Regions from separate parts of the Alteromonas sp. Cnat3-28 genome, predicted to be linked through region 1. Evidence: riboswitches for the same ligand, from Rfam matches in the RefSeq annotation. Region 1 holds a riboswitch; the other holds the start of a gene.
What was found. A riboswitch is a leader RNA that binds a small molecule or an ion and turns the genes downstream of it on or off. The one in region 1 is predicted to bind thiamine pyrophosphate.
Positions count from the first base shown of each region.

Region 2: it holds a riboswitch for thiamine pyrophosphate, as region 1 does, so the genes downstream of both, thiC (phosphomethylpyrimidine synthase ThiC) here and MHM87_RS06350 (TonB-dependent receptor) in region 1, are expected to answer to the same signal.

Region 1 is NZ_JAKREY010000004.1:202,216-214,345, reverse strand. It holds gene MHM87_RS06350 (TonB-dependent receptor) at 1-1,279, opposite strand, end outside; TPP riboswitch at 1,335-1,438, opposite strand; gene MHM87_RS06345 (hotdog domain-containing protein) at 1,569-1,994, opposite strand; gene MHM87_RS06340 (GNAT family N-acetyltransferase) at 2,054-4,315, shown strand; gene MHM87_RS06335 (tetratricopeptide repeat protein) at 4,545-5,810, opposite strand; gene MHM87_RS06330 (energy transducer TonB) at 5,813-6,424, opposite strand; gene MHM87_RS06325 (biopolymer transporter ExbD) at 6,426-6,824, opposite strand; gene MHM87_RS06320 (MotA/TolQ/ExbB proton channel family protein) at 6,836-7,360, opposite strand; gene MHM87_RS06315 (MotA/TolQ/ExbB proton channel family protein) at 7,362-8,720, opposite strand; gene MHM87_RS06310 (DUF3450 domain-containing protein) at 8,727-9,488, opposite strand; gene MHM87_RS06305 (2OG-Fe(II) oxygenase) at 10,032-10,586, shown strand; gene MHM87_RS06300 (putative 2OG-Fe(II) oxygenase) at 10,596-12,130, opposite strand, start outside.
Region 2 is NZ_JAKREY010000016.1:5,191-10,936, forward strand. It holds gene MHM87_RS15155 (uroporphyrinogen-III C-methyltransferase) at 1-691, shown strand, start outside; gene MHM87_RS15160 (heme biosynthesis HemY N-terminal domain-containing protein) at 688-1,863, shown strand; TPP riboswitch at 1,975-2,086, shown strand; gene thiC (phosphomethylpyrimidine synthase ThiC) at 2,361-4,271, shown strand; gene thiE (thiamine phosphate synthase) at 4,268-5,746, shown strand, end outside.

The DNA of each region.
Region 1 (12,130 bases):
TAAGCTGGTTGTTATCAGCGTAATCAAAATCGTAGTTTTCTACTCTTAACCCTGCTACAAGTACTAAATTTTCGTTCAAACGACTTTCAGTCTGAGCATAGATAGCGGTCGTCGTAGGCGTGTATTCACTGGCAAAGTCACTATCCAAATAAGTGTACTGACGTAGCAGCTTTTCTTCCGTGCTTTTATAAAATACGCCTATTGTCCAGTCAGTCATACCATCAAAAAGTGCGGCACTGGCAGAGGACACGAAACGCATCTCGCCGGTCTGTGTTTCTACATCACGATAATAGGCGTCAAAAGACGTGTAACCCCACGGGTGAAACCCTGTGAATGTCCAGTCTTCATCGTAGCCATAAGCAATATTGTGAGAAGCATGGGTGGCAATTAGAATAAAGTCGCCCGCTGCTGTATTGGTTGTAGAGCGCGCGCTAACAGCGTGGGTTTGGTGTTCGTCAAATCCTGGTTCATCAGACAGCGTTTTGTTGTCATTGTCTAGCGAGAATGCATCGTAACCGTTATCGATATCGTACCAGCGATAAGTAAGTGCAAGTGTGGTTCGCTCATCTACGCTGCCTTCAACGGCAAAGCGCAGTGCGGTTTCATCGATATTCGCGGTATCGCTTCTATTTAAGAACGTATTTTCTACAAAGCCATCACTGCGATTATGAACCAGCGCAACACGATAGCCCCAATCCGTGTTGATATCATCACCAGTGGCGCCTTCAATACGGTAACTCTCTTTGTTCCCAATGCGGGCTTCAACGTAGTCTGGGGCGTCGCTACCCACGTCATTACTGGAGAGTTTAACCGCTCCGGCCAATGCACCTGTGCCGTATAAGGTAGCCTGAGGTCCGCGATATACCTCTAGTTGTTTAGTATCAAAAATAAGACCTGCCGCAGCAAGGCCTGAAAAATCAAATTCATCGACGATAAAGCTTACAGAAGGATTGATAGGCTCGGCGAACTGACTACGCTCTCCAATACCGCGAATTTGCACGAAGCGGCCGCGAGACGCACCAGCTGCAAAGTTTACGTTTGGAATACTGTTTAGCACACTGTCGATATGGCTCGGCTGTCTACTGCGAAGACGCTCTTGATCTAAAATGGTCGCGCTAGCACTTAACTGGTCGAGTGTAGTTTGACGAAAATCACCAGATACGATGACGCGCTCAATATCTGATGGCGTGCTATCTGAAGTGTTACTTACATTGGTTTGTTGCGCATAGGCCGCAACGGAACTAGCAAGCAGTGAAAGTGTGAAAAGTGTTTTATACATGGGATCTCTTATTCTTATTTAAGAAAAAAGATCCGGGTCTAACGGCAGGTGATAAGGCTATATTGTGAACCATCCCTACGCCGGTATTATCCGGATCAGGTTTAAGGGTTCCCACGAATGTGGATCTCAGACCGAAAACGGACACCCCTTGGTATAGTGTTGCGCTGCTAAAACTAGCAAACTCAACTTCTGCGACGGAGTCTACCAGTTCGATACACGCCGTCAAGCAGATAAGACGTTAAGCTAACGTAAGGTTTTATATATGATATAAGGCGTTGAAAGCTTAGGGCTATTCAGCGTCAATATTCATATTTAGGCGACGTACTTCATCGTCAGTTTGTGCTTTTAAACCTTCCAACGTTTTGCCGTGTGCGGTTGGTTGACGCGTATCAGGGTCAACCTTTACGAAAACGATATCGTCTGCAAAACAGATGGTTTTCTTGGTTGCTTTGTTGCGTACCAAGCAGCTTACGGTAATAGACGTACGGCCTACAGCTTTAGTTTCTAGACCAAACTCTACGATATCACCCTGCATAGCCGGTGATTCGAAACTAATTTCACCAATATGCTTAGTTACCAAGCAATTAGTTTCTAGCTGACAAATAGCCCAAATTGCAGCTTCTTCGTCTATCCATTCTAACGCGCGGCCACCGAACAAAGAATTGGCGTAATTAAGGTCGTTTGGCATAACTAGACGCCGAGAAAGAAAGCGCATTCGAATTCCTCATAATAAATCGCTACTATAGCGTTAGATTATACCGAAAAAACTGATTCATGGCGCTAACTCAATTACGCGAATGGCTATTAGCCCCCTACTTTGAAAATAGCGGCGAAAATGGCTGCAAAAAAAGCTCTCACGCTTCGCACTTATCAAACGTGACTTGCCCGCTTCACCGGAGAATGCTTGTAATATCTGGCAATGATGATTTTTGTGAAGCTGCCATACGTAGCGTTCAAGCCTTTGTAGATGAAGTTTCATCTATAAGCGTTGTGAATTTTGCTGGCGATACACTTAAGGGAAAGAACCGCAAACAAGTGCTGGGGAGCGAATGTGACATTGCCACATTAGACTGTCGCGATTCATTCAAACCTGGCGACGTGATGGCAGTGGCGGGTATCGTTAAACGCAGTGGTTGTTTAATACTTATTTGCCCTGCATTGAGTGAATGGGTTAACAATATTTCGGTCTCGTTCCTGTCGGAGGGGTTTACGCTTAAACAGAGTCGATACCTCGAACGTTTTATAAAGCACCTGCGTAACAACGACTACGTGGCATTTCACACTGAAGAAAAAACCACGCTTCCAGATACGGCTATGTACCGTATTAGCGAAGGCTTAACATCAAACGTCTATAGAGGCTCACTATTTAAATCAGAAGAGCAAGAGCAGGCATACAGTCGTTTATATCAAGCACACTCACTTAATAAACTAAACGCGCTGATTACCGCCCCAAGAGGCAGAGGCAAGTCATCATTATTAGGTATATTCATTGAAAGCCTAATCAGACAGGGTAAAAATGTACTATTAACCAGTGAACGGTTCGATAATGTGAAGAACGTGCTTTCACGTATTCAACAGTACGAAATAGCCGGTGTCAGAACACAACAACCATCCACCGCTAACATTCAAACCCAACTATTCCTTGGTGATAAGAATGAGGCAGCGACGTTTGGCAGTGTAAAATGGGTGCCCCCTGACAGTGCCTTGTTATATACCACAGAAGATGAAAAGTACGACGTTGTAATTGTTGATGAAGCGGCTTCAATCCCCCTCCCGGATGTATACCGGATCATAGCCAACCACAAGCAGTGGGTGCTTAGTACTACGCTTTTGGGTTATGAAGGTTCAGGCAGTGGTTTTATTCACAAACTCATCCCTAGTTTACCGCCATCAGCTATCCATTTAAGACTATCAACGCCGTTACGATGGTTCGAACATGATCCCATTGAAGCCTTTTTCAATACGACTTGTTTATTTGAGGACAGAGATGCAGCGCGCAATATTGGCGAGATTAATTTCAAAAACAGTATTAACCCACCGATAGATTACGATTTTTCCATAAGTTCGTTTAAAAGCATTTCCGAAGAGGCGCTTCAGCAAATAATGTCGCTACTTTCATTAGCCCATTATCAAACTACGCCCGATGATTTTATGCGCTTGATGGATAGCCCGGATGTACTTGTTGCCATACTTAAATTCAACGACAACGTGATAGGTGCTGCAATCATAAACGCTGAAGGTAGCGACTACCTGAACGGAACCGCATTGGGGATTGCGTCTGGAAAACGTCGTCCTAAAGGGCATTTAGGCGCACAGCGACTTGCTCTGTTGTCTGCTGATGCAAAAACAGCAACGTTTAGATATTGGCGTATTAATCGTATTGCCGTCGATACGGTGGCGCAGAGTAAGGGTATGGGCAGTTACTTGCTACAAAGAGTTAGTAATGAAGCCAAAAAGCAAAGTATTGACGCTATCTGTACTTCTTATGGAACGACACAAAAGTTAGACAGCTTTTGGACAAGAAATGGATTTGAGATTGTAGACTATGGGCGAAAGCCTAATAAAGCCAGTGGCGAAACCAGTGCACTAGCGTTATATCCTCATTCCAACAGAGCAAAAAAACTGCTTTCTGAATTGGTAGCGCTAAAAGAGAGCTTTAAATTCGATAACCAGTTAGACAACGTGCCCATTAGCATACTGACAATCTATGTAGAAAAGTTAGTACATTTTACCCAAGGCACACGCACTTTAGATGATGTTTGGCCGATATTACATAAAATTGCGCGTTATGCAGAGACTCACCCTACACCAAGCGCAAATACTCAACTGAACAAGCCAAATAACACAATACTGTATACGCTATGGCGTCTTGTTGAAATCATTAACACGAAGCGCTTTCTCAGAAAAGTACTTACACATTCAGATATGAATTCGAAGCAACTTGTTTCTACATTCAACGAAGAAAACCTAAAAGCAAGTGGGTTAAAAGAAGTCACTATTATTATAAGAGAAGCACTTCTGCCTGCTTTCAAATAATAGAAAGTCTGTAGCCTGAAAGTACAAATAATCAGCTTGGCGTAGAGCCACTATACCTGCGTTAACAAGCCGCGATTACAAACATTTTAATTCTAGCTGAGTGGGTAATGACCTATGCGGACTGGTGTTAAAGCCCTATAAATATAATCCTATTCGAGAAAAGCTCACTTACTAAATTAAGGGCAAAAAAAAGCCTCCCAAAGGGAGGCTTTTTTGTTAAAACCACATATTAGATACTAATACCGCGGTTCTTCGCTTTTTCCTTGATATAAGGTTCCCACGCTGCAGCGTTGCGGCGTAGAGAGCGATCTTTCTTAGCTTCTTGTACGTGCTTGTAAGCAGACTTGAAGTTACCTGCGTAGAAGTTCGCTTCCATTAACGTGAAGTGAATCTTCTTAGGGTCTTCAGCACCACGCTCTAGAGCATTCTCTAGTGCTTTAATAGCGCCTTTGTAGTCTTCCGCTACAAGCAAAAGTGTACCTTGCTTACGATAATGCTCAGGGTCTGAACTCTTAGCAGCAGCTTGTGCATACAAGTCGGCAGCTATTTTGAAGTTCTTTGCCTGGTGATAAGCATTAGCTACGTTTGCTAACATATCGGCATCATTTTTTAGCAAGCCTTCTTTCACGTGCTTTTCAAGCAACTTGGCCGCCTTGTAAGGCATACCGTTACTTTGATAAAGCTGAGCAAGCGTCTTTATTTCTGACTCTTTCTCTAGATAGCCCTGCATATAAGCAAGTTCTAGCGTTGAAAGACCTTTCTTATAGTCTTCAACTAAGATGTAGAAAAAGCCAAGACGTGACCACCAAGTTTTTTCCTGAGGGAAAGTTCTAACAAGATCTTCCGCCACAGCAACCGTTTCAGGGTACATCTTACGCTCGTAGAAAGAAGTTAGCTTTAATACATACGGGTTTTTGTTTGGCTCTTCATACAAAGCAATCGCTTTGTCTGCTGGCTCAACCATCTTCGCTAGTTGCTTAGATTCAAAGTAAGCCTGTGCCAAACGCGTATATACGTCTGCGTCTTCTTTACACGTGAAGTCCATCCACTTGTTATACCATTTAATGGCATCAGTGTACTTCTCTTCCTGCATGCTCAAATCACCTAGTAATTTAAGTGTTTGAGAGTGTTCAAGGTCGTTTAGAACTTTTGGTTCAACTGATTCAACCAAATACCCTAAAGCTTTACCACCTTGACCTTCTTGCGCAGCAAGTAAGTTACCAATAAAACGCTTTACGTAAGCTCTATCGAAATCGTCAGATGCGTCGATTTCGTAAAGTACGTTTAGTGCTTCATTAACTTGGTCTTCATTGTAGAACTCAAAAGCTTTCTGAACTTTTTTACCGGTACGCTCACCTACAAGCGTTGTTTTTCCTTTCTCATATCCAGGACAAACAACAGGTGCTGACTGCGCTAGGGCAGCGGGTGCTGAAAGCACCGCACCTGCGCCTAGCACTAAAGCAACGGCTGACATTTTGAATGTACGTTTCATCATGATCATTGCTCCAGTTTAAAGTCTAGCTGTACGAACATGCCAGATTGTTTAACTGGCTTGCCATCAACGATCTTAGGCTTGTATTTCCACTTACGTAGAGCACGACGTGCTTCACGGTCGAATACGCGCTTAGGTTCAGCTTCGATAACTTCGATATCTTCAACACCACCAACTTCATTGATAGTGAAAGACAGTCTTACCCAACCTTCACGGCCGTCACGGGCTGCATCAGGCGGATATTTCGGGTCGATACGAACGATAGGTGTTGCTTCACCATCACGCTGCATTGCACCAACACCACCGATGTTTACACCAACACCACCTGTGTCGATAGCTGGAATAGCTAAGCTAAAGCCATCTGCATCAGGTTCCGCTGTTTCCGGCTCTACTTGCTCCATTTTAGGAGGCTGTGGAGGCGGAGGTGGCGGTGGTGGTGGAACACGAGTACGCGTCTGCGTCTGGTCGTCTGGTTCCTGCATTACAATATCGATAACCGGTGCAGGCGGTACTTCGTCTGCTGGTCTAGATGAATTTTCAATCAACTTGGCCATTAGAACGAAAAGGGCAAATGCAACACCAGCACCTAAAAGTATAGATACAATTATACGTAACATCTTATCCCCTTGCCGCTACCGAGACTCGGTTAACGCCAGCGGCTTTAACCTGATCCATAATCTCAACTACTAAACCATGCTTCGCTTTTACGTCAGCTTGAATGATTACGTAGTCAGTAGGCTGCTCGGTAAGCAGTCTTTCAATATTCGCTCTTACGCTGTCCGGCGCAACTTCACGCTTATCTAGCCATACATTTCCGTCTTCAGTTACGGCGATGAAAATGTTTGCATTTTTGTGAAGAATCGCCTGGCTCGCATCTGGCTTGTTGACTTCGATCCCTGCTTCTTTAACGAAAACAGTGGTAACGATAAAGAAGATCAGCATGATAAACACGATATCCAACATGGGCGTCATGTCGATCTGTGCATCTTCTTCCTCGGTTCTGACTTTTCGAGCCATAATCTCTCTCTCTAATGATGTGGCAGGCTATCAACTAGCCCTTCTCTTGCCAGCTTCACTTTCGCTTCAAGACGTGAACTGATGAACAGTCCAGATAGCGCGGCTACCATTCCCGCCATTGTCGGGATCGTTGCCATAGAGATACCAGCTGCCATTAGACGAGCGTTGCTGGTGCCCTGTGTTGCCATTGTCTCGAAAACACTGATCATACCGGTTACTGTTCCAAGTAGACCGATTAGTGGACACATTGCAATAATGGTTCTGATAATCAGCATTCTAGCGTTAAGATCGTCTGACGCTTGAGAAATCCACGCGTCACGGATTCTATGCGCATACCATGATGTGGTATCTGCTCGGGCATCCCAATTCGCGATGATGTTTTTCTTCACCTTTGGGAAGACCGAGGTTAAATACCAGTAACGCTCAATCATTAAAACCCACATGAGAAAGAGCGCAGCAGCAACGAAGTATAGTACGTCACCGCCGGTAGCGATAAAGTCCCTGACCGATTCGAATAATCCAATCAGGTAATTCATATTACGCTTTCTCCGACTCTGAGTGAGCAGCTACGATACCCGCAGTTTGCTCATCAAGAATGTGGATGATTGACTTGCTACGAGAAGCTACGATGCTATGAGTAAGGATTAGAGGCAGAGCCGCGATAATACCTTGAGCAGTAGTTACAAGAGCCATAGAGATACTTCCTGCCATCATACGTGGGTCACCTGTACCGAATAGTGTGATGGTTTGGAATGTCTCGATCATACCTAGTACTGTACCTAGTAGACCTAGTAGAGGAGCAATCGCTGCGAAGATCTTGATAACGTTGATGCCGCTTTCAATTTTTGGAAGCTCGCGAAGAATCGCTTCATCAAGTTTAAGCTCAAGGTTTTCTGCATCAGCAGTCTTGTTCTCTTGGTAAACTTTAAGGATACGACCTAGTGGGTTACCTTCTGAGGGATTGTTTACGTTCTTAAGCTGTGAACGCATTTTTCCACCAGTGATCGTTAGTGTGATCATTTTGTAGATACCAATTAGTAGGCCAATCGCAAGCATAATTGTGATTGTGTAACCAACTGGACCACCAGCATGATAACGCTCAGACATTGTCGCTTTTTGCTTCAATAGACCAAGGATTGCACCTTGAGAAGGGTCAGCAAAGAAAGGAACAAAACCAGAACTAGCGCCGATTAGTTCGTCAGCAGAAGCTACAAAGTGACCATCTGGTTGACGACCAAGAGGCTGAACAACTTCAGCTTCAGCGTCATACGCTAGGTAACCAGCTTCACCAACAAGGTTGAAAGTACCAACACGAACAACTTCTTGCTGTGAAGAACCGCCGTCAAGGTTAACAACTTCTGTAGTGAACTTAACTACTTCACCGCCTTCAGTCATTTCTTTCTGAAGAGCAAACCATAGGTCTTCAAGTTCTTTAATGTTTGGAAGACCTTTAGAGTCTTCTGACATTTCAGCAAGGAACTGACCACGGCCAGGGAATTGTGCACTTACGATTGATGTAGAGATACGGCCGTAAGCTTCAGAAGATGCTTGACGTACCACACCGAACATTTCACCAAGTGTACCTGTAGCTTGGTCTAGCTCAGCAGCTTTCTCGTTTAATGTAACTTCGTTGTCTGAGAATTGCTTCTGTAGACGGTCACCACGAGCTTGTTCAGCTTTAAGATCTGCTTGTGCTTTGCGAAGAAGTGCTTGCTTGTCAGCACGTGCTGATTGGAACTCAGCTTCGCGTTGCTTATCTAGGCGAGCTTCAGAAACGCGGTTCTGTTGAACCTGGTCTAGAAGGTCTTTCAGGCTCTTTGCTTCCTGAGCCTGCGCTCCGGTTGCTGCAACTGCAACTGTCGCAGCGGCTAAAAGAGATTTGAATACTGGTTTCATTAACAATTACTCCGCTGCGCTAATTGGTAGTTTAATCAGATCCGCAGGAATGACGTTGTTAGCCATTTTAACTGCGTCAACAACTGAAGACAGATACTCGTCACCCAGTTTTTCCCATGCGCGGCTTTCGTTGTTCCATACCCATGCGTGAGTTTGGTCTAGAGAAAGTGCAACTAGCGCCGTACGACCTAGGTTAAAGAAGTCAACAGTAACTTCTGTGCCTGCGTCGTCGATAGTACCTTGGTAAGAGTTGATCTTAGTACCGTATTCAACTTCTACTAGGTAAGCTTCTAGTACCTGACGGAACTGTTCTGAAACAGTTACGTTGGAGTTAGCCATAAGGTCGCGAAGACGCTCAACACGCTGTAGACGCTCGTCTAAGTGAATTGGACGGTCTAGCTTGATGAACTGCTCTAGGCTGTCAATCATGCGGAACATAAGAGGAACGATGCCCTGCTTAGTTTGTTCGATGCTGTCGATCTGACGTTGTAATGAATCGATACCGCGTTGCTGGTCTGCAACTAGGCTTGCGATGTAATCGTTGTAGATTTTAAGGTTTTCTGTCTCATCTACTGTTTGACGATACTCAACAAGTAGTTCTTGAGACTGTTCAAACAACGTATTGATTTTTTCTTGAGATTTCGCTGCAGCCGCGTGGATTTTCGCTTCTTCTTTATGAAGATCTTCAAGCGTATCTGCAGAGACTGCGCTACCTGTTAGTGCGAATGCACCCATAACAGTAGAAGCAATAAGAGTTCTCTTGCTCATTTTGGACATAGTTCCCAACCAAATTTCTTATTTGAATCCTCGCCGATAGGAAAATATTCGGGCAAGGGGCGTATAAAACTTTCACAATTTTGTTTCAGGAATGTAGCGCCGACGTCAATTGTCAGTACTACGAACGTATTATACTCACATGGAATGTTACGTTTAGTCAAGTAACACACTGTTTACACCTGACAGATTTTCGTTTAAATGCTCGTTTTCCGTTCAGTTAGGTTGAATAAGCATTTAAAATAATCTTGCATAATTCTAGCCACATCTTAATCGTTTAATAATCACCCAAAATTAATACGTTTAAATGCACGAAAATGAAAGATAGGTGCAAAAAGTACGCTGCGCTTTGCACTAATATTGATCATAAAAAGCCATCATTATTGTTGCAAGACACCTTATATTGTCGGTATTTGAATCTCAGATGACAGTGTTTTTAATCGTAAATGTTAAACAAAGCGTTGAAAATTAACATTGGCTTGCCATGCACAATTTGTTATTTATACCGCATCCATACATTACAAGAATGATTACAACGTGAGCGAACCTGCATATAGCTATACAATAGATGACAAGCCAGTTTGGGTATTCGACGATTTATGCACCCTAGATGAAGCAACTGGTATATACAAGGGTTTAGAGATAAGTGCCTTCAAGCACACAGAAATCGCACGCCCTGACACGGCGCAATACAAACACTGGGCGGTAGAGCTAAGTGATACGCAGGTGCGAGGGCTGGCAGTTTATCAACGCGCTATTAATAAAATATTTAATACCACAGGAAAGCACTACAAGGCATATCGCGGTTATGTGAATTACGCGTCTTACGGAGACATGCTGTTTACACACACTGACTGTTTACCTGAAGCAGACGAACTTACTGTACTGGTTTACCTGTGCCCGGAATGGGATATTGAATGGGGTGGCGAAACGCTTTTTTATAACAGCAAAAATGATTGCGTTTTCGCCTGTACGCCAAAGCCTGGCAGAACTGTTATTTTCCATGGGGCAATTAAACATGTAGGCAGACCACCAAGTCGAATTTGCTTCATGCCGCGATATACCCTTGCTTTTAAGTTAGAGCCAGCTTAAGACAGGCTCTTAACTCGTTTTATCTGGCACGATATCAAAAGCGACGGTTAATCTTTGCTCATCAGTCACAATTGGATTTGTCCCGTGCCACATATAGGAAGGGAAGAAAGCAATATTTCCCTCTTTCGGCTTCACTGCAAAGTCTTCTGGCATTTCGACGCCACTTATATCTGGCCGCCCGAAGACCAACCAACCGTTGCCACTTGTTTTAACTTCAGCCGGTACGTCCACATACAGAACTCCACTCAGCCACCCTTCTGAATGATAGTGAGATTTGTGAAATCCTTTCTGTCGCAACCTTACCGACCAACTGCCGATAAAATCAATGTCTTGACTCAGACGGGATAAAAATGGATGTTTTTTCTCTTTAGTAAGTGTCGATAGAAATGATTTAGCCCTAGCTTCAATTGAAGTTTTTAGCTCTTTAATTACTGGGTGCGCTGAATCGAGAAGGTTTTCAAATGTCTGAGAACCATTGCGAAGCGATTGCCCAATAGGATGCTTTTCGTTGTTGTGAAGCGTATTGAGGTGCGCTTTCAGGATGTTTATAAATTTTGTGTTTGTGTCCTCGTTTCCTAACAACGGCTGCACACTCACAAACCTTTGATAATCGCATAACTGATTATATTTGGCCTCATCTCCATTGGCTTTGTACGCTGTAGATAATAATGTCCAGTAGCCCTGATTAAGGGGCGAAATTCGGCACACAAGCTCGAGCGCTTTTACAGCCTCTTTGTACCTTTTAAGACTTAATAATGAGTAACTTTTCTCAATCAGTAAAGGAAGCGTCTCTAGCGTGGGATTAGAAGCTTTGACACTAACGGTTGCTAGCGCTTTTTCGAAATAGCCAAGCTCTCTTAGCGTATTTGATAAACTGGCCGCTACGGCAATTTGATAAGTGGGAAGTTTAGCTTCAATGAGCTTTTCTAACCATAGCTTAGCTTTATCGTACTCTTCTACCCTAATCATAAATTCCGTGTAAGCTAAAATTAAATCCGGGTTGTTAATTGATAAGTTTGCTTCTAAATAAGAAAACGGCGTTTCCAGATTTTGAACCCAAGCTAAATGAGCATATTCTTTATGCAAACTTACGCTAGTAGGAAAAAGCCGTATCCCCTCTTTATAAGTGGCGAAGGCCTCATTCATTGAACCCTTTAATGCTAATACTGCCGCTAGATTCTGGAACAGTTCTGCGGTTGGGTTTCCCGTCGATAACGCTTGTTTGTAGAGTGATATTGCTTCGTCGAACTGGCTATTTTTGCGTTTGATATTTCCTAAGTTGTTAAGCGCTTTTACATTTTGTGGTTCGATGCCTAATAATTGCTTCAAATAACGTTCAGCCACATCATCGCGATGGTCCTCTACTAAAATTGATGCCATTAGCAGCAAAACTGTGTTTTTGTTTGGCTGTGTTGTCAGCAGCTGATGACATTGCTTTTCAGCTTCACCATAGCGCTTGGCAGCATAAAAAGCCCTTGCTAAATTATATCTGTAATCAAACCCGTTAGGCTTGATTTTTAGGGCTTTTGTAAACCACAAAATAG
Region 2 (5,746 bases), on a different contig from region 1:
TCGCATGGCAGGCAGAAAGCTTTGGTTAGAAAACGACGTACGCACAGCAATTTTGCTGCTAGTTAACGCAGATAAACGCTTAAAGTCGTTGGCCGATCCGTCGGTACTTCCGGTTCGCGCAAACCTTGCAGAAGATATTCAAACCTTACAACAGCTTAACCCTGTATCACAAAGTTCCGTCGCCCTCGCGCTTACGGGTATGATTGCTCAAATTGACAAACTGCCACTTGATACCTTCGAAAAACCAGAAGACGCCAATGCAGAAGACACGACCTTATCGGAGTCAGCTGACGACTGGCAGGAGAACCTTGCGAAGGTGTGGCGTTCGTTGGTGAACGATTTTCTTACGGTGAAAACTATTGAAGGCCCGGTTGAGCCAGTGCTTTCACTGGAAGCCCAGTTCCTAGCAAAAGAGCAGCTTCGTCTACAGCTTATGCACGCGCAAACCGCCGCGCTTCAGGGCGATGCAGGGCTTTACAGCCAGTCGCTTCAATACGCTCAAACGTTAATTATTGAAAAGTTCGACACCGAAAAAAACCAAGTAACGGGCTTTGTAGATGCACTACAAAACCTCATTGCTACCGATGTATCGCGCCCAATACCTACAGAGCTAGCGTCACAAAAACCGCTAGAGCGTCTATTGGATAGCCGCGTTAAACAGGTGTTCGGACAAGGAGCAAGTGCACTATGAAATGGTTAGCTATTGCCCTTGCGGTATTAGCCGCATTCGTTGTTGCACTCATTGTTGGCCCGATGTTGTTAGGCGATAAGGGCTACGTACTAATATCACTGGGTAACACCGCTGTTGAAATGACGGTGATTAGCTTTTGTATTTTAGTGATAGGTGCCATCATTGCCTGGTACGTACTGTCTCGACTGGTATTGTGGGCGTTGAGCCTGATCACAGGTTCACATAAATGGTTCGGCACTTTAGGTGAGCGCAAACGTAAGCGTGCGTTTTACGACGGCTTACACGCAATGGCTGCAGGTGATTCTGATACAGCTCAAAAGGCGCTAAGCAAAACCACCAACGGCGATTTCGAAGGCGTTAACTATTTGGCGTCAGCGCAAATTGCTTTTGCCAATAACGATTTAGCCAAAGCCCGTTATTTCCTTGTTCAGGCAACTGACTTTCCAAAAGCGAAAGTAGCCGCAACGGTCATGCACGCGCGTATTGATATGGCTGAAGAAAAATACGATGCGGCACTAGAGAAACTTAACGAACTTGACGAGAAAGAGCGTGAAAACAAGCAAGTTGTGCAGTTAAAAGCGCAAATTCTTGCCAAGCTAGGTAAATGGCAAGTACTTCAAGAGAATTTGTCAGGCTGGCGTAAAGCATTGCCCAAAGCAGACTACACTGCGTGGAGCCAGCGCATCGCCAAAGGTAAGTTTGCCGAAATTGCCAGCAAACAAGGCGCTGTCGAGCTTAAATCGTATTGGGAAACCCTACCTCGTAAGCTTCGTCACGACGATGCTTACCGCGCGGCCTACATTCAACAGTTACTTGACCAAGGTATGCATGCCGACGCACAGAATTTGCTAGTTGAATGGCAAAAACGTGGCCCGAATAGCGCCCTGTTTCCGCTGTTCACGCAGCTTAATATTCCTGATGCATCGCCATCACTACGACTGCTTGAAAGCTGGATAAAGCAAGACGAAGAAAACGTGTCGCTATACTCCACGCTAGGCCAAGTTGCATTTAACTCAGGCGATGATGTGTTGGCGGAAAAAGCCCTGCTTAAAGCCACCAAAATGAAGTCGCGCAAAGAAGACTTATTGCTGCTGTCTGCAATTAGCGAACGCAAGCACGACACAGCCACTGCACTTCAGCTTTACAAGGAAGGTCAGCAGCTAGCCAGCTAAATGAATATTCATTTAGCTTTCTGGTAGTACTTGTATTACCCGTAAAATTGAAGATATAGTAAAAAGGAATTCTCAATTCGGGTTGTTTCAACAACAACCCGAATTGACTTAAACAACTTGTCGGAGTGCTTCACTGTTAACCCAGTAAGCTGAGACCGCGAAAGTGGGATCCGTAGAACCTGATCAGGCTAATACCTGCGAAGGGAACAAGAAAATACAATGTGCACAATGTTAAACCGTGGTTTAGCGTTGTGAAGCGAAGTTGTTTTGCTGTTGATGATACAGACACACCCATGAAGGTGCTGCTCGTCACTCAAGGTAAACTGTTCAAGTTTATCCCCAAGTCAACATCAACGGAGTAAAGGGCTGTAATCACCAAAACCTTTACCAACAATCTCGCTAAAGTAACGGGGTTATCCCCTTCAACACTTACACTTTGTATTCTCCTTCACTCCTGACAAGCATTTTTAGAACCTAAACTTAAAAGGTAAAATGCTATGTCGAACAGACGCGAACAGCGCCAACAAGCACAACAATTCATTAATGAACTTGCGGGCGAAGCTTACCCAAATTCAACACGCCACTACGAGTGTGGCAGCCGTGACGATATTCGTGTGGCCATGCGCCTTATTCACCAACACGACAGTTTAGTGGGTGGAACAGAAGACAACCCTATTTTAGAACCAAATCCGCCAATTCCTGTTTACGACACTTCAGGCCCCTACGGCGACCCACAAGAAAACATAGATGTGCACAAAGGCCTAGCTCCGCTTCGCCAAACGTGGATTGAAGAGCGTAGCGATACCCTTGAATTAGAGGGCGTTTCGTCGAGCTTTGCAAAAGAGCGAGAAAACGACATATTTACCGAAGATTTCCGCTTTATTCGCAGCCGCAAACCACTAAAAGCAAAAGCAGGCAAAAACGTTACCCAGCTTCACTACGCAAGACAGGGCATTATTACCCCTGAAATGGAATACATTGCCATTCGCGAGAATATGGGTCGCCAAGCCATTAAAGATGCCGAACTGACGCAGCAGCACAAAGGCGAACACTTTGGTGCGAATTTACCCGAGACCATCACGCCTGAATTTGTACGCCAGGAAGTGGCCGCAGGCCGCGCCATTATTCCATGCAACATCAATCACCCCGAGTTGGAACCAATGATTATAGGGCGTAACTTTCTAGTAAAGATTAACGCAAACATTGGTAATTCAGCAGTAACCTCGTCTATTGAAGAAGAGGTAGAAAAGCTGGTGTGGTCAACGCGCTGGGGCGCCGATACCATCATGGATTTATCTACCGGCAGAAACATTCACGAAACCCGAGAGTGGCTGCTGCGAAACAGTCCTGTTCCTCTTGGCACCGTACCCATCTATCAAGCGCTAGAAAAAGTAAACGGTGTAGCCGAAGATTTAACGTGGGAGATGTTTAAAGACACCCTAATTGAGCAAGCTGAACAAGGCGTAGACTACTTCACCATTCACGCTGGCGTGCTGCTTGAGTACGTACACCTTACCGCAAAGCGGGTAACCGGCATTGTATCGCGCGGCGGTTCGATAATGGCAAAGTGGTGCTTAAGCCACCACCAACAAAGCTTTCTGTATGAACACTTTCACGATATTTGCGAAATTTGCGCTAAGTACGATGTGGCGCTGTCGCTAGGTGATGGCTTACGCCCTGGTAGCGTAGCTGACGCTAACGACGACGCGCAATTCTCTGAATTACGTACCCTTGGTGAGCTGACGAAAATTGCATGGGAGTACGATGTTCAGGTAATGATTGAAGGCCCGGGGCATGTGCCAATGCATATGATTAAAGCGAACATGGAAGAGCAGCTTAAGCACTGCCACGAAGCGCCGTTTTATACCCTTGGCCCCCTCACCACCGATATCGCTCCTGGCTACGATCACTTCACTTCAGGTATAGGTGCCGCCATGATTGGTTGGTATGGCTGCGCAATGCTGTGCTATGTAACACCTAAAGAGCATTTAGGCCTACCTAACAAAGAAGACGTTAAACAGGGGCTGATCACCTACAAAATTGCAGCCCACGCTGCCGACTTGGCAAAAGGCCACCCAGGTGCACAAATTCGCGACAACGCCATGTCGAAAGCACGCTTTGAATTCAGGTGGGAAGACCAGTTCAATTTAGCTCTCGACCCGCATACTGCGCGCGCTTATCACGATGAAACCTTGCCGCAGGCGTCTGGCAAAGTTGCGCATTTCTGCTCTATGTGCGGCCCTAAATTTTGCAGCATGAAAATTTCTCAGGAAGTGCGCGATGTGGCTAAACAAGCAGAGCAGCAAGAGTTTGAGAAAGAAAAAGGCATGAAAGAGATGGCCCAGGCATTCAATCAGTCTGGCGCAGAGCTTTATCACACTGCAGATAGCAAGGTAGAGCTACCATGATGGCGAAAGCGTCCATAAGCCCTGCATCCAACAACCTCACCACTGCACTTCCTGTAGTGTGGTGTGTGGGGGGCGTTGACTGTAGCGGTGGTGCGGGCGTTACCCGCGACGCCATTACATTGGCCGATCTGAACATCCATGCTTGTGTGCTCACTACACAGCTTACCGTGCAGTCCAACTCAATCATGCTTAGTAAGGAAAGCATGTGCGCGTCGGCATTAAATCAGCAGTGGCAGGTGCTGTTTGAAGATACCCCGCCACGCGCTATTAAGATTGGCGCTATTGCTAATGATGAGCAAGCGCTGTTGTTGTGTGCACGTATTCAAAAAACATCTAACCCTCGCCCCTTCGTTGTATGGGACCCTGTACTGTCTACCTCGTCCGGTGGCGTGCTGAGTGAGTTAAGCGAAAGCGTAGTTGACGAACTGTTGAATACGGTAGATATCGTTACGCCAAATATCGATGAGCTTGCGTGGCTCACCCATTTGCCTGTTGTTGATGAAGCGAGCTTGCTAACTGCAATCAATCGGCTAAGGGGTAAAGGCGCAAAGAGCGTTTACGTTAAGGGCGGTCACGCCCACTGGCAAAAAAACGTGAGCGATATTTTTGTTTGTGCCTCTCACACTCTTCGTTTTAGCCAGCCGAAATACGCTAACGGCAACCTTCGCGGCACAGGCTGTATGTTAGCCAGCGCATTAGCGGCATTCATTGTTCACGACTACTGCATTGAAGACGCACTTACGCTTGCTAATGCTTACGTCAGCGAAGTTCGTAGCCATACACTACCAAAGCAATGCGCAGCGGCTAACGCAAACGCCATAAGTAACGAATTAACCACCTACTTTGCACAAACCAACGGCTTTCCAGCAAAACCAGAGAGCTTTCCGCTGGTGACCTTTCACCAACGTGGCGCCACTGCTAATGAAAAAGAGCGGGATAAGGATACCCTTCTTGAAGCCTCGTCTTGTAAAGAAGCCCACTTTCCTGCACTTACTCATACTCATTTAGGCATCTACCCTGTAGTGGATAGCGTGCAATGGATAGCCCGCCTCTGGCCAACGGGCGTAAAAATAATGCAGCTACGGGTTAAGCAAGGCTCCCAAGAAGACATTCGTCAGCAAATAAAAGAGGCAATAGAATTGGTGAAACACACCGACTGCCAATTATTCATTAATGACTATTGGGAGCTGGCCATAGAACTCGGGGCTTACGGTGTGCACTTGGGGCAAGAGGATATCGACACCGCAGACCTAAACGCCATCCGTAGTGCGGGTTTACGGCTTGGAATATCAACGCACGGCTTCGCTGAAATTCAACGTGTTCGCGCTTTAAACCCGTCTTACATTGCCCTTGGTCATATCTTCCCCACCAATACCAAAGACATGCCTTCGAAGCCCCAAGGTGTAGCACGTTTAGAAAAGTATGTGCAGCTTTGCGATGGCATTCCCACCGTTGCTATTGGTGGTATTAACTTA